Regions from separate parts of the Streptosporangium sp. NPDC000239 genome, predicted to be linked through region 1. Evidence: riboswitches for the same ligand, from Rfam matches in the RefSeq annotation. Region 1 holds a riboswitch; each other region holds the start of a gene.
The links. A riboswitch is a leader RNA that binds a small molecule or an ion and turns the genes downstream of it on or off. The one in region 1 is predicted to bind S-adenosylmethionine.
Positions count from the first base shown of each region.

Region 2: it holds a riboswitch for S-adenosylmethionine, as region 1 does, so the genes downstream of both, ABT340_RS29560 (aminotransferase class V-fold PLP-dependent enzyme) here and ABT340_RS01465 (glutathione S-transferase C-terminal domain-containing protein) in region 1, are expected to answer to the same signal.
Region 3: it holds a riboswitch for S-adenosylmethionine, as region 1 does, so the genes downstream of both, thrC (threonine synthase) here and ABT340_RS01465 (glutathione S-transferase C-terminal domain-containing protein) in region 1, are expected to answer to the same signal.

Region 1 covers NZ_JBEPEI010000001.1:332,880-337,402, reverse strand. Annotated here, with positions in the region: gene ABT340_RS01470 (FAD/NAD(P)-binding protein) at 1-720, opposite strand, end outside; gene ABT340_RS01465 (glutathione S-transferase C-terminal domain-containing protein) at 749-1,690, opposite strand; SAM riboswitch class IV at 1,727-1,839, opposite strand; gene ABT340_RS01460 (DUF402 domain-containing protein) at 1,892-2,404, shown strand; gene ABT340_RS01455 (nitric oxide synthase oxygenase) at 2,413-3,522, opposite strand; tRNA gene ABT340_RS01450 (tRNA-Asn) at 3,919-3,994, opposite strand; gene ABT340_RS01445 (YtxH domain-containing protein) at 4,160-4,471, shown strand.
Region 2 covers NZ_JBEPEI010000014.1:191,049-195,571, forward strand. Annotated here, with positions in the region: gene ABT340_RS29545 (acyltransferase family protein) at 1-213, shown strand, start outside; gene ABT340_RS29550 (cytochrome P450) at 218-1,414, opposite strand; gene ABT340_RS29555 (TerC family protein) at 1,424-2,224, opposite strand; SAM riboswitch class IV at 2,353-2,468, shown strand; gene ABT340_RS29560 (aminotransferase class V-fold PLP-dependent enzyme) at 2,520-3,815, shown strand; gene ABT340_RS29565 (NADH-quinone oxidoreductase subunit D) at 3,833-4,523, shown strand, end outside.
Region 3 covers NZ_JBEPEI010000015.1:187,984-192,506, forward strand. Annotated here, with positions in the region: gene ABT340_RS30575 (MoaD/ThiS family protein) at 86-361, opposite strand; gene thrC (threonine synthase) at 383-1,645, opposite strand; SAM riboswitch class I at 1,660-1,802, opposite strand; gene ABT340_RS30585 (RNA polymerase sigma factor) at 1,916-2,476, opposite strand; gene ABT340_RS30590 (alpha,alpha-trehalose-phosphate synthase (UDP-forming)) at 2,582-4,006, shown strand; gene ABT340_RS30595 (MFS transporter) at 4,070-4,523, shown strand, end outside.

The DNA of each region.
Region 1 (4,523 bases):
GAGCTCCCCGTCGTGTTCCCTGACGAACCGGCCGCCCCTTCCCGAGGTGAGCAGCACCATCAGGTCGACGAAGGCCAGTCCCAGGCCGCGCACGATCACCGGTTCACCGGCGGGCAGCCGGTCCAGGCCGAGGTCGAGGTCCGCGGTGTAGCCGGTCGGCAGGTAGCGCAGGCCGCTCTCCCTTGCCAGGGCCGTCAGCCCGCGTTCCTCCGCCGCCGGGGTGACGTCGCCGTGTCCCTGCGCGAGGATCACGGCGCCCACCTCAAGGGTCGTCCCGTCCTCAAGCCGTACGGCCTGGCCTCCCGGGACGTCGGTCAGGTCGAGTGCCCGGGTCCGGTGCACGTGCACCCGGACACCGCGGGGGGCGGTGTCCACGGCTCGCCGGAAGGCGTGGGTGAGGTAGGCGTTCTGCACGGGCCGGGGGACGAAGCGTCCGGGGTCGCAGCCGAGCCACTCGGCCAGCGAGGGGCCGGGGCGGATCGGGCCGACGCACCGGACGGACTCGTCGGTGAAGAGCGTCACGTCGGCGGCGGCGGAGTTCATCCAGAGCAGGTCGGGTTGCCGCTCGCGCCAGACCCTGCCGCCGCCCGGCGGGTAGGGGTCGATCACGTGGACGTCGAGCGACGGCCAGCTGAGCAGTTCGGCGGCGTTGGCGCAGATCCGCTCGACCAGGCAGGTGCCGGTCGGCCCGGCGCCGACGATCGCGATGGAGGCGCTCACGCCGACCACTCCCCTCTCGTACGGTCCGTCACAGCGCTGCTCTTCGATGGGGCAGGTCCCAGTCGGGGGTGGCGGGCTCGACCGGCACCCGCCACGGGTCGGTCTCCCCCATGGGGGAGGCGAGCACGGTGAGGTCGGTGTTCTCGCGGAAGGCGGGGTGCTGGTAGAGGTCCCTGGCGTAGTCCCACAGGTTGGGGAAGGCGGTCAGCGGGCGCTCGCTGATCCTGGCCGACGGGTTGTCGCTCACGTCGAACCTGACCAGGGTGGGCCAGAGCCGTACGTCGGACTCGGTGATCGCGGAGCCGAACAGGAACCTGCGGCCGGCGAGCCTGGCGTCGAGTTCGTCGAGGAAGCCGATCACGGCCTTCCTCGCCCGGTGGTACTCCGGTTCGGTCGTGGCGGCGGAGACCCGGCCCGCGGCGGTGTTGGCGTACTCGTAGACGCGCGCGTTGAGCGCGTCGATCTCGGGCCGCAGTTCCTCGGGGTAGAGGTCGGCCTCGGGATCGCCGCCGAAGCGTGTGCCCAGGTCGATGGTGATGTCCGGGAAGTTGTTGCTGACGATGCGCCCCCCGTGCCGGTCCCACAGCACCGGCACGGAGACGTGTCCGTCGAATCCGGGTTCGGTCGCCTCGTAGGCCTGCCTGAGGGTCGCGAAGCCGTTGACCGGGTCGGCGCCGCGCCGCTCGCGGAACGCCCACCCCCTGCCGTCCCGCTCGTCGTCCACGTAGGACAGCGAGACGACGTCCTGCAGCCCTTTGAGGGAACGCACGATCGCCGTACGCTGCGCGTAGGGGCAGACCGCCGCGACGTAGAGGTGGTAGCGCCCGGCCTCGGCGGGGAACTCCCCCGTGCCGTCGTCGGTGATCCGTCCCTGGAAGGGGTAGCGGGGGCCGGGCCTGCCACCGGGCCGGTAGCGGCCGTGGGTGTCCAGGTCCACTGGGCTGGCGTAGTTGAGTGTGATCTCGGACATGTGACACTCCCAGGGCATGCCTCGGTGACCCGTGCGGGTCCGCGCTTGCGGCACGCCGACCGTGCCACCCGGTCCTCCCCGGGGGCACCCCGCCGCGGTGCGAGGGTTGCCGGTCAGCGAGCCGGGGCTTTGCACTGACACTCTTAACCTAGTTAGACGGTAGGAAATACATAGATCTCTGTCAACCCTTAAAGTCGGGGGATGTCTCATGAGATCGTCCGCGTGGTCTACCGCAAGTACGACGGCTCGCTGCACTGGAACCACCCGGCCCTGCTCCTCGGCGAGGACGAACACGGCGTGTGGGTCGGCTGCCCGCCCGGCAGCAGCGGCAGGCGGGGGCAGGAGCCGCCCGTCGTCTGGGACGAGCCGTTCGTGATCCTCTTCCCCCGTGACGCCTGGTGGACGGCCACCTTCAACGCGGCGCCGTACAAGGCCGAGATCTACTGTGACGTCTCGACCGTGCCGCGCTGGGACGGCGACGAGGTGACCATGGTCGACCTCGACCTCGACGTGATCCGCATGCGCAAGGACGGCCGGGTGCTCCTGGACGACGAGGACGAGTTCGAGGAGCACCAGGTCCGCTACGCCTACCCCAGGGAGATCGTGGAGGGCGCCCGCGCCTCGGCCGCCGCGCTGATGGAGGCCGTCACCGCCAGGACGGCCCCCTTCGCCTCACCTCCGCACTGGCTCTCCCTGGTCTCCGGGAACCGCTGAGAAGGACGTCACCGCCCCGGGCTCCACCGGCCCGCCGACCGCTCCCTGGAGTCGGGGTGGGTGACGAAGTTCGGCGAGAGCCGCTCCTGGTCGTAGTACCGGTGGAAGACCGGGGTCGCGGCCCCCGAGATGGGCGGGACGATCCAGCTCCAGTCGGCCGGGCAGGTCCTGCCCGCGCTCTCCTCCCGCGCCACGTGCGTCAGGAAGCGCCTGGACTCGGCGTGGTGGTCGGTCATGGTGACCCCCGCCCTGTCGAAGGAGTACAGGACCGCCACGTTCAGCTCGACCAGCGCGTGGTCGCGCCACAGCGAACGCTCGTTACGGGTGTCCAGGCCGAGCCGCGCGGCGACCAGGGGCACCAGGTTGTAGCGGTCGGGGTCCGCGAGGTTGCGCGCCCCGATCTCGGTCCCCATGTACCAGCCGTTGAACGGCGCGGCCCGGTAGCAGACCCCGCCGATCTCCAGGCACATGTTCGAGATCGCCGGTACGGCGTGCCAGCGCAGCCCCAGCCGCTCGAACCACGGATAGGCCGGGTGGGACAGCGGCACCTCGAGCACCGCGTCCCCGGGGATCGTGGACAGCACAGGCGGCCCGTCGCCCATCGAGACCGCCAGGGGAAGCACGTCGAAGGGCGTGCCCCGGCCGCCCGGCCAGCCGAGTTTACGGGCCATCGTGGTGAACCCGGCGTTGCGCGGATCACCGACGACCGAACCGTCGTCCATCGCGTACCCCGCGTAACGGATGAGCTGCTCGTTCCAGATCCTCGGCCCTGGCGCCCCCGGCCGGTCCTGGGCGAAGATCGTGATCATCGGCCGGATCCGGCCGTCGGAGACGGCCTCACGGAGATGGTCGACGCACTCGACGGCGACCCCCTCGACCGTGTTCACCCGGCGCCGGTCGCGTACCCGCAGCGACTTCCAGTACAACCGCCCGATACACCTGTCGCTGTTGCGCCAGGCCACCCGGGCGCCGAAGACGAGTTCCTTCGGCGTGTGGGTGTAGGTCCCCGTCGCGGCGATCTCGGCGCGCACCTCGCGCAGCCTGGGCTTCACAGGGCCCGCGTCCGGGTTCTCCTCGTGGAACAGCGTCAGGAACTCCTCGGCGGCCGTCACGTCCACCGGCGGGGCCACCGGTTGGGAAGGCGGCTGCCACGGCGCCCTCCCGTCGTCCCGGTGGGCCCCCGCATAGCCCTGCGCGCGTGCTCCCTGTTCCCTCACCGGCGTCTGGCGCCGGGGTTTCGGCCAAGTCGGCACAGAAAAACCACCTGTATACGTCTAACGGGTACGGCATGCCGTTCCGGGCGGCACGGTTCCCTCGGCGTGATGTCCCGCGTGATGTCTCCGGCCCGGCGGTGATCCCACTGCGGTACGGCGCCCACGGCCCGGTCACCGAGTGCGAGCGGAAGGACACGAGGCGATGCGCCCCCTATTTTCCGTGATTCACCGGGATTTGTCCGCGAAATAGGACACGAAACGGCGAAGGCCCCGGGAGCTGTGCTCCCGGGGCCTTCCTGATGGCTCCCGCGATAGGACTCGAACCTATAACCTGCCGGTTAACAGCCGGCTGCTCTGCCGATTGAGCTACACGGGATCGTGCTTCGCGCTGTTCGGACCTGGGGTTTTCCCCCGCTCCTTGCGGCGCAGGAATAGATTAGCGCACTCCGGGAGTGTGTGTCGCATCGATGCTCCGGGGTAGGGCCGAGACAACTCACGATCCGCGGGTAGGGTCCCGCCCAGGACGCTTGTGGAGGTGGAGATGCGTTACCGACTGATGTTCGGTGTAGGCCTCGCGGTCGGCTACATCCTTGGGAGCCGCGCAGGCCGGGAGCGCTATGAGCAGCTCAAGCGGATGGCGCGCCGGGTCTCGGACAACCCCGCCGTCCAGGAGGCCGCGGGGCTGGTCGGCGCCCAGGTTTCCAGGGCCACCGACGTGGCCAGGACGAAGGTGAGTGACGTGGCCAGGGACAAACTGCCGTTCCTGCAGCCGCGCGACGGCAGGGGGCCGGAAGAGCACGACGAAACGGGCACCGGATGGCCACGGGAGGAGAAGGCCGTCACCCCCCACTGACCCCGCCGCCCGCGCGGGTCACGGCGCCCACCGGACCCGCGCGGGCTCCTTT
Region 2 (4,523 bases), on a different contig from region 1:
GTCTGGCTCGGGGAGATCTCCTTTGCCTTCTACCTGGTGCACCAGCCGACGATCAGCCTGGTCAACCGGGTGCTCGGGCGCACCCCGGCGCACGCGCTCCTGGTGACGCTGACGGCGCTGCCGCTGGCCGTACTGCTGGCCTGGGCGCTGCACCGCCTCGTCGAGCGGCCCGCCGAGCGCCTGTTGTCAGGCGGGCGCCCGGGGGCCGCGTGAGGCCTCAGACCCGTGCCTCCAGAGCCGTCAGGCCCCGGATGACGTAGCCGGGGTTCCAGGTGGGCTCGGTGGCGAGTTCCATCCGGGGAGCCAGGCGCAGCAGGGCGCCGAACGACTCGGCCAGCTCGATCCTGGCCAGCGGGGCGCCCAGACAGAAGTGGATGCCCGCGCCGAAGGAGATGTGCGGGTTCTCCGTACGGCCGAGGTCGAGGCGGTCGGGGTCGGCGAACACCTCGGGGTCCCGGTTGGCCGATCCGAACAGCAGCGCCACCTCCGCGCCACGTGGGATGTCTACCCCGCCGACCGAGATGTCCTCAAGGACCCAGCGCTCGAACATCTGCAGCGGGGTGTCCCAGCGCATCAGCTCCTCGATCGCCGTGGGCAGCAGGCCGTGGTCGGCGCGCAGCCGTTCCAGCTCGGCCGGGTTGCGGAACAGCGACCACCAGCCGATTCCGGTGACGTTGACGGTCGCCTCGTGACCCGCGTTGAGCAGCAGCACGCAGGTGCCGACCAGCTCCTCCTCGGTCAGGGTGTCACCGCCGTCGGCGACCAGGGCCAGGGCGCTGATCAGGTCGTCGCCGGGGTTCGCCCGGCGGGCGCGGGCCAGCTCCGACAGGTAGCCGGAGAACTCCTCCGCCGCCCGTACGGCGGTGCGCTGCGTCTCGGGCGACGGGTTGAGCTCGTACATCCCGCAGATGTCGGCCGACCAGGGCCGCAGCAGGTGCCGGTCCGCCTCGGGGACGCCGAGCATCTCGGCGATCACGGTCACCGGGAGCGGTTCGGCGACCTCCGCGATGAGGTCGCCGCCGCCACGTGCCACGAAGTCCTCGACCAGCCCCGTGGCGATCGAGGCGACCTTGGGCCGCAGCGCCTCGACCATCCGCGGGGTGAACGCCCGGGAGACCAGGCGGCGCAGGCGGGTGTGGACGGGCGGCTCGACGTCGAGCATCCCGGCCCTGACCACCCGCCAGAACGGGTCGAGGAAGGGCGGCTCCTCCGGTCTGCCGAACTCGGCGTGCGTGGCCACGTGCAGGTAGGACCGGCCGAGTCTCCGGTCGCGCAGCAACGCGTTGACGTCGGCGTGCCGGGCGACCAGCCACTGGCCGGTCGGCTCGAAGAAGGTGACCGGCCGCTGTCTCAGCTCGGCGTAGGCGTCATAGGGGTAGGCGACGAATTCCGGACTCCATGGGTCAAAACGCACAAACCCATGCTAGGGCTCCGGAGTCTTCTCGACGGCCCGGGAACGACGGCGGGCCCGGATGTTGAGCAGCTCGACCACCAGCGAGAACGCCATCGCGAAGTAGATGTAGCCCTTGGAGATGTGCTGTCCGAAACCCTCCGCGAGCAGCACGACGCCGATCAGCACCAGGAACGACAGCGCCAGCATCTTGATCGTCGGGTGCTTGTCCACGAAACGGCTGATCGGCCCCGAGGCGAAGAGCATCACCACGACCGCGACGATGACCGCGATGACCATGATGGCCAGCTCGTCGACCATGCCGACCGCGGTGATCACCGAGTCGAGGGAGAAGACGATGTCCAGCACCATGATCTGCAGGATCACCATGCCGAAGGAGGCCGCCGCCTTCCGGCCGCCGGAGTGGTCCTCGCCGTTCTCGGTGTGGCCGTGGATCTCGTGAACGCTCTTGACCAGCAGGAACAGCCCGCCGAGGATCAGGATCAGGTCGCGTCCCGATATCTCGTGCCCGAAGATCTCAAAGAGCGGGGCGGTGAGCCGTACCACCCAGGACAGGGCGAGCAGCAGCGCCAGGCGGCTGACCAGGGCGGCGAGCAGGCCCAGCCTGCGGGCGTTGTCACGCTGTTCCGGCGGGAGTTTCCCCGCCAGGATCGAGATGAAGATGATGTTGTCGATGCCCAGCACGATCTCCAGAGCGATCAGCGTGAGCAGACCTATCCAGCTCGCCGGGTCGGCCACCCAGTCCATCGGGTCCTCCAGTTTCGGTGGGGAGAGCGCCGCCCGCGCGCGGCGCGTGACCTGACGGGCGTTCACGGTCACAGCTCCAGACGATCGGACAGAACCGGAAGTTCCTCAGGATCACCGCCGAAACTCCAGCCCTCCGGACCCCTTCCCGCAGACTTGCCAAGCACCGCCTCTGTGTGGGTATAGTCCGGTTCGTAGGTCATGAGTGCCAGCGACAAGCCCCGGCTAGCTGGCCGGCAACCCTCGCGTCCGCGGCGGGGTGCCCCGGGTGAGGACCTGGTCCGGCACGAGGTGTGCCGGGCAAGCGCGGGCTCCAGCACCAAGGCCATGGCTTGGGGTCCGATGACCTCCAAGGAGCTTTGGCGTGTCCGCACTGACGATCTTCACCTCCGCCGCCGAGACCGTGACCGTCCCGGCGACCCGTGTCCCCGACGACCGGCCGATCCCCGCGGTCCTCGGCGCCGACCTTGAGGTGCCCGTCAAGGGCGGCAGGCTGGTGCCGTACGCCAACCTCGACTACGCCGCCAGCGCCCCCTGTCTTGAGCCGGTGAGCGCCGCCGTCGCCGCCGCGCTCCCGGCCTACTCCAGCGTCCACCGCGGCGCCGGATACGCCTCCCAGCTGACCACCGCCCGCTACGAGCAGGCCAGGCACACCGTGCGGGCCTTCGTCGGGGCCCGTCCCGACGACGCGGTGATCTTCACGAGGAACACCACCGACGCCACCAACCTGCTGGCCCGCAGCCTGCCCGCCGGGACCACCGTGGTGGTCTTCGAGACCGAGCACCACGCCTCGCTCCTGCCCTGGGCCGACGTCGTACGGCTGCCCGCCCCGGCCTTCCCCGGTGAGGCCGTCCGCGCCGCCGACGACGCGCTGGCCGCGATCGACGGCCCCAAGCTGCTGGTCGTCACCGCCGCCTCCAACGTGACCGGCGAGCTGTGGCCGATCGCCGCGCTGGCCCACATCGCCCACCGTCACGGCGCCCGCATCCTGGTCGACGCCGCCCAGCTCGTCCCGCACCGCCGCCTCAACCTGACCGCGCTCGACCTGGACTACGTGGTCTTCTCCGGTCACAAGCTCTACGCCCCGTTCGGCACCGGCGCGCTGATCGGCCGCTCCGACTGGCTCTCGGTCGCCGAGCCGTACCTCCGGGGCGGCGGGGCCGTCAGGGCCGTCGAGGACGAGACGACCGACTGGCACGACGACCCCGAGGCCCGTCACGAGGCGGGCACGCCGAACGTGCTGGGCGCCATCGCGCTGGCCGCCGCCTGCGACGCGCTGAGCGCGACCGGCTGGGACGTGCTGGTGCGCGAGGAGAAGCGTCTGCTGGCCCGCCTGCGCGCCGGTCTGGCCGGGATCGAGGGTGTGCACGAGCTGTCCCTGTGGGGCCCCGACCACGCCCGCGTCGGCATCGTCTCCTTCGTCGTGGACGGCTTCACCGCCCGTGAGGTGGCCGAGACGCTGTCCGGCGAGTACGGCATCGGCGTACGGGACGGCAAGTTCTGCGCCCACCCCTTCGTCAGGCACCTGCTCGGCGCCAAGGACGGCGGCTGCGACGACGTCACCGCCTCCGCGGTGCGCGCCTCCATCGGCGTCGGCAGCACCACCGAGCACGTCGACCGTCTCGTCGAGGCCCTGCGGGATCTCGTCACGCGCCGCTGACGTGACAGCATGGGGCTATGACTGAGCCCCGGGAAGTGAACGTGGGGATCGGGGCCGGAGCCGACGCCGTCGCGGGAGCGGCGGCGGCCGGCAAGGAGCTGGCCACCGAGGACATGGTCCTGAACATCGGCCCGCAGCACCCCTCGACCCACGGCGTGCTACGACTGCGCCTGACGCTGGACGGCGAACGGATCAGCGCCGCCGAGCCGATCGTCGGCTACATGCACCGGGGCGCGGAGAAACTGTTCGAGGTCAGGGACTACCGGCAGATCATCGTGCTGGCCAACCGGCACGACTGGCTGTCGGCGTTCGCCAACGAGCTGGGCGTCGTGCTCGCGGTCGAGCGGATGCTCGGCATGGAGGTCCCCGTCAGGGCCGTGTGGGCGCGCACCCTGATGGCCGAGCTGAACCGGGTGCTCAGCCACCTGATGTTCCTCGGCTCCTACCCCCTCGAACTGGGCGCGATCACCCCCGTCTTCTACGCCTTCCGCGAGCGCGAGACCCTCCAGGCCGTGATGGAGGAGATCTCCGGCGGCCGGATGCACTACATGTTCAACCGGGTCGGCGGCCTCAAGGAGGACCTGCCGTACGGCTGGCTCGACCGGGTGACCCTGGCCGTCGCCGACGTACGGCGCCGCCTGCCCGACATCGAGGCCCTGATCAGTGGGAACGAGATCTTCCTGGCCCGCACGGTCGGCGTCGGGGTGC
Region 3 (4,523 bases), on a different contig from region 1:
GGCGCCGTTCCATGACAGTGGACGACATCGGGCCCCGGAAGGCCGCCCAGTGCCCGCCCAGGGCCCCGCGCGGCCTCCGCCGGGATCAGCCTCCGGCGACCGCCGGAATGATGGAGACCTGAACGCCGGACGGCGTCACCGTGTCGAGGTTGTCGGCGAAACGGACATCCTCATCACCGACATAGACGTTCACAAAACGGCGAATCTTGCCCGATTCATCGAGAATACGGGCACCGATCCCGGGGAAGTCGGCGTCGAGCTTCTGCAGAACCTCACGCAGGGTCCCGCCCTCGCCGTTCACCTCGGCCGCGCCGCCGGTGTACGTACGGAGAATCGTCGGAATCCGTACAGAAACACTCATAATTCAGTACCTTTCAGGGCTCTAGGCGACGACAGCGCGGAACGCGTCGAGTGAGGGCCGGATGACAGCGGTGGGACGTGCCTGGTCAGCGACCGCGTCAAGGGTCTTCAGGCCGTCACCTGTGTTGAGGACCACGGTCTCCGCGTCAGGGTCGAGCCGACCCGACTCGACCAGCTTGCGCAGCACCCCGACGGTGACACCGCCCGCCGTCTCGGCGAAGATGCCCTCCGTCCTGGCGAGCAGGCGGATGGCGTCCACGATCTCGGGGTCGGTGACGTCCTCGACCCCGCCGCCGGTGCGCCTGGCGATGTCGAGCACGTAGGGCCCGTCAGCCGGGTTGCCGATGGCCAGCGACTTGGCGATCGTGTCGGGCTTGACGGGGCGGATCACGTCGTGGCCCGCCTTGTAGGCCGCGGAGACCGGGGAGCACCCCTCGGCCTGGGCGCCGAAGATCTTGTACGGCGTGTCCTCGACGAGACCGAGGGCGATCAGCTCCTTGAACGCCTTGTCGATCTTCGTGAGCTGGGAGCCGGAGGCGACCGGGATGACGATCTGGTCGGGGATCCGCCAGCCGAGCTGCTCGGCGATCTCGTAGGCCAGGGTCTTGGAGCCCTCGGCGTAGTAGGGCCTGAGGTTGACGTTGACGAAGCCCCACTTGTCGCCGAGCTCGTCACCGATGAGCTCGGAACAGAAGCGGTTGACGTCGTCGTAGGTGCCGTCGATGCCGATCAGCTTGCCGCCGTACACGGAGGCCATGACGATCTTGCCCTGTTCGAGGTCGGCGGGGATGAACACGCAGGCGTCGAGCCCGGTCCTGGCGGCGGCGGAGGTCACCGCGCCCGCCAGGTTGCCGGTCGAGGAGCAGGACAGGGTGTGGAAGCCGAAGTTCCTGGCCGCCTCGACGGCGATGGCGACCACGCGGTCCTTGAAGGAGTGCGTGGGGTTGCCCGAGTCGTCCTTCACGTGCAGCGAGCGCAGGCCCAGCTCACGCGCCAGGTTGTCGGCCTTGACGAGCCTGGTCCAGCCGGGCTCGGTGTTGGGCTTGGAGGCGACGTCCGCCGGGACGGGCAGGAGGGAGCGGTAGCGCCAGATGTTGGCCGGCCCCTGCGAGATCTGTTCCCGGGTGACGTTCCCGAAGTCGTAGGCGATCTCAAGGGGCCCGAAACACTCGATACAGGCGAAGCTGGGACCGAGGTCGTAGCGGGCACCACACTCACGACAGGAGAGAGCGACGGCGGGACCGAAGTCAAGAGCGGTGGTGGTTGCGGTGTTCGCGAGCGCCATGAAGCGAGGCCTTTCCCTCATCTTCGTCTGCGACCACCCTGGTCACAGACCGGAATTGGCACCTGTCCCGGTCGACCCCTCGCCAGATCGCGAGTCTTGAACCGGGAGGGTTGCCGGGGCTTCGCAGGGCCGGTCCCTCCACCCCTCTGGATGAGCAATGTTCAGTTGTGGACCTGACATGCAGGTCTCAAGCACTCTACCTCGCCTTGTGCCCCTCCTGACCAGTTGTCTCACCAAACGAGATGAAGTGTGTCATTAACCGGACAAACCTCAGAAGCCGTAGGCGTCGCCGAGCGCTCCCTGGACGTACTTGCGGGCCTGGTGGATGCGCGACTTGGCGGTGCCGAGGGGGATGCCGAGCTGCTCGGCGACCTCGTTGTAGTCGAGCTGGCAGATGTCGCGCAGCACCAGCGCCTGGGCCAGGTCGGGCTTGTCCGCCTCAAGGGCCTCCATCGCGTCGAGCAGGTCGAGGCGGGAGCCCGCGATCACACTCACCCTGGCGACGTCGGGCTTGTTGTGCAGCGGCAACTCCTCCGAGCTCTGCTCGGCGGAACGCCGTTTGAGCGAGCGGTAGGTGGTGCGCGCGCAGTTGGCGGTCACGATGTGCAGCCACGTGCTGAACCGCGCCCGCCCCTCGAACCTGGCGATGTTGCGGGCCACGGCGAGCAGGGTGTCCTGACAGGCCTCCTCGGCGTCCTGCCGGTAGGGGAGGATCCGCCCGCAGTGCCGTAGCACCTCGGGCTCGATCCGCTTCAGCAGTTCGCCCAGTGCCCGGTGGTCGCCTCCGGCGGCCGCACGGGCAAGTTCCTCGGTCGTCTCGTCCAGCGCCATCACGGGTTCCCATCAACGGTCACGGTCGCTCGACATCCTATGGTCGCCGGTTATCGTTTGGTTAACCTTCGGGACAAGCCACGTCCTCCCGGGCGAGGAGGTCAGATGAGTGGGATTTTGGTGGCCTCGAACCGCGGTCCGGTCTCCTTCACCATGTCGGAGGGCGGCGCGCTGAGCATGCGCAGGGGTGGCGGCGGCCTGGTCTCCGGCCTGTCCGAGGTGTCCAAGGAGCTCGACGTCCTGTGGGTCTGCGCCGCCCTGTCCGACGGCGACCGCGGTGCCGTACGGCTCGCTCCCGGGGGGCGGCTCGACCAGGCGGGATACGAGACCGGGGCGCTGCGGATGCTCGACATCCCCCCGGCGACCTTCCAGCGGGCCTACAACGCGGTCGCCAACTCGACCCTGTGGTTCGTCCACCACCTGCTCTACGACACCCCGAACAGGCCGCACTTCGACGCCAGGTTCGGCAGGGAGTGGGAGTCCTACCAGGCCTACAACGAGGCGTTCGCGATGGCGCTGGCCGAGGAGGCCTCGCACGGCGCCAAGGTCATGGTGCAGGACTACCACCTGGCCCTGGTCCCGGCGATGCTCAGGAGCGAACGGCCCGACCTGCGCGTCTCCCACTTCTCCCACACGCCCTGGGCCCCTCCCGAGTACTTCGGTCTGCTGCCCGACGAGGTCGCCGCCGAGTTGCTTGAGGGCATCCTGGGCGCCGACCAGGCGGGTTTCCTGACCGACCGCTGGGCCGGGGCCTTCATGGACTGCTGCGAGAGCGTCCTGGACGCGCGGGTCGAGCGCGCGGGCCGTACGGTGACCCACGCGGGCCGGACCACCCGGATCGGCGTGCACGGCCTGGGTGTGGACGGCCGGGCGCTGTGGGAACGCGCCCGCGAGCCCGACGTCGAGTCCCACATGGCCGCCCTGCGCGAGCTGGTCGGCGACCGCAGGCTGATCGTGCGCATCGACAGGACCGAGCTGTCGAAGAACATCGTCAGGGGCCTGATCGCCTACCGGGAGTTCCTCGCGGCGCACCCCGAGTGGCACGGCAGGGTCGTGCACCTGGCCTTCGCCTACCCCTCCCGCCACGACCTGCCCGAATACCGTGAGTACACCGCGGCGGTGCAGCGTTGCGCCTCGGAGATCGAGGACGAGTACGCCACCGAGGACTGGGATCCGCTGATCCTCAACGTCCAGGACGACTATCCCCGGTCGCTGGCCGCCTACCGGCTGGCCGACGTGATGCTGGTCAACCCGATCCGCGACGGGATGAACCTGGTGGCCAAGGAGGGGCCGGTGCTGTCCCCGAACAGCGCTCTGGTCCTGTCGCGCGAGGCGGGGGCCGCGGCCGAGCTGGGCGCGGACGCGCTGCTGGTGAACCCCTACGACGTCTCGGCCACGGCGCGGGCCATCCACGAGGGCCTCGTCATGCCCGAGCACGAGCGCGCCGTCCGGGGGGACAGGCTGGCCCGTCTGGCGACCGCCCTTCCCCCGCAGCGCTGGTTCTCTGACCAGCTCGCCGCACTCGGCTGAGATTTTGCCCTGATATGAGATAGTTCAGGGGACTTCGCGCTTCATTGACGTTCGGGGGAACCCGTGACCGCCAGGCTCACCCGTGACCGTCCGACCTGGCTCGTCTACCTGCAGCTTGGTGTCTTCGCCACCTACCTGTACGGCCTCAGCGCCGCCCTGCCCATGCTCCGCGCCGAACTGGGCCTCTCGCAGACGGTCGCCGGGCTGCACGGCACCATGATGGCCGTCGGCGGCGTCCTGACCGGCCTCGCGCTGCCCCGGCTGACCCGCCGCCTCGGCACGCGCGTCACCGTCTGGACGGGCCTGACCGGGATGAACGTGGGGGTGCTGCTGGTCGTCCTCGGCCACACACCGCAGGTCACGCTCCTCGCGTACTGCCTGGCGGGCGGGATGGGCTCGATCAGTCTCTACACGAGCATGTCCGTCCTCGGCCGGCACCACGGTCCCGCGGGGCCGTCGGCGATCAGTGAGGCCAACGCGGTCGGTGGGACCATCGGCCTGTTCGCCCCGTTCGTCG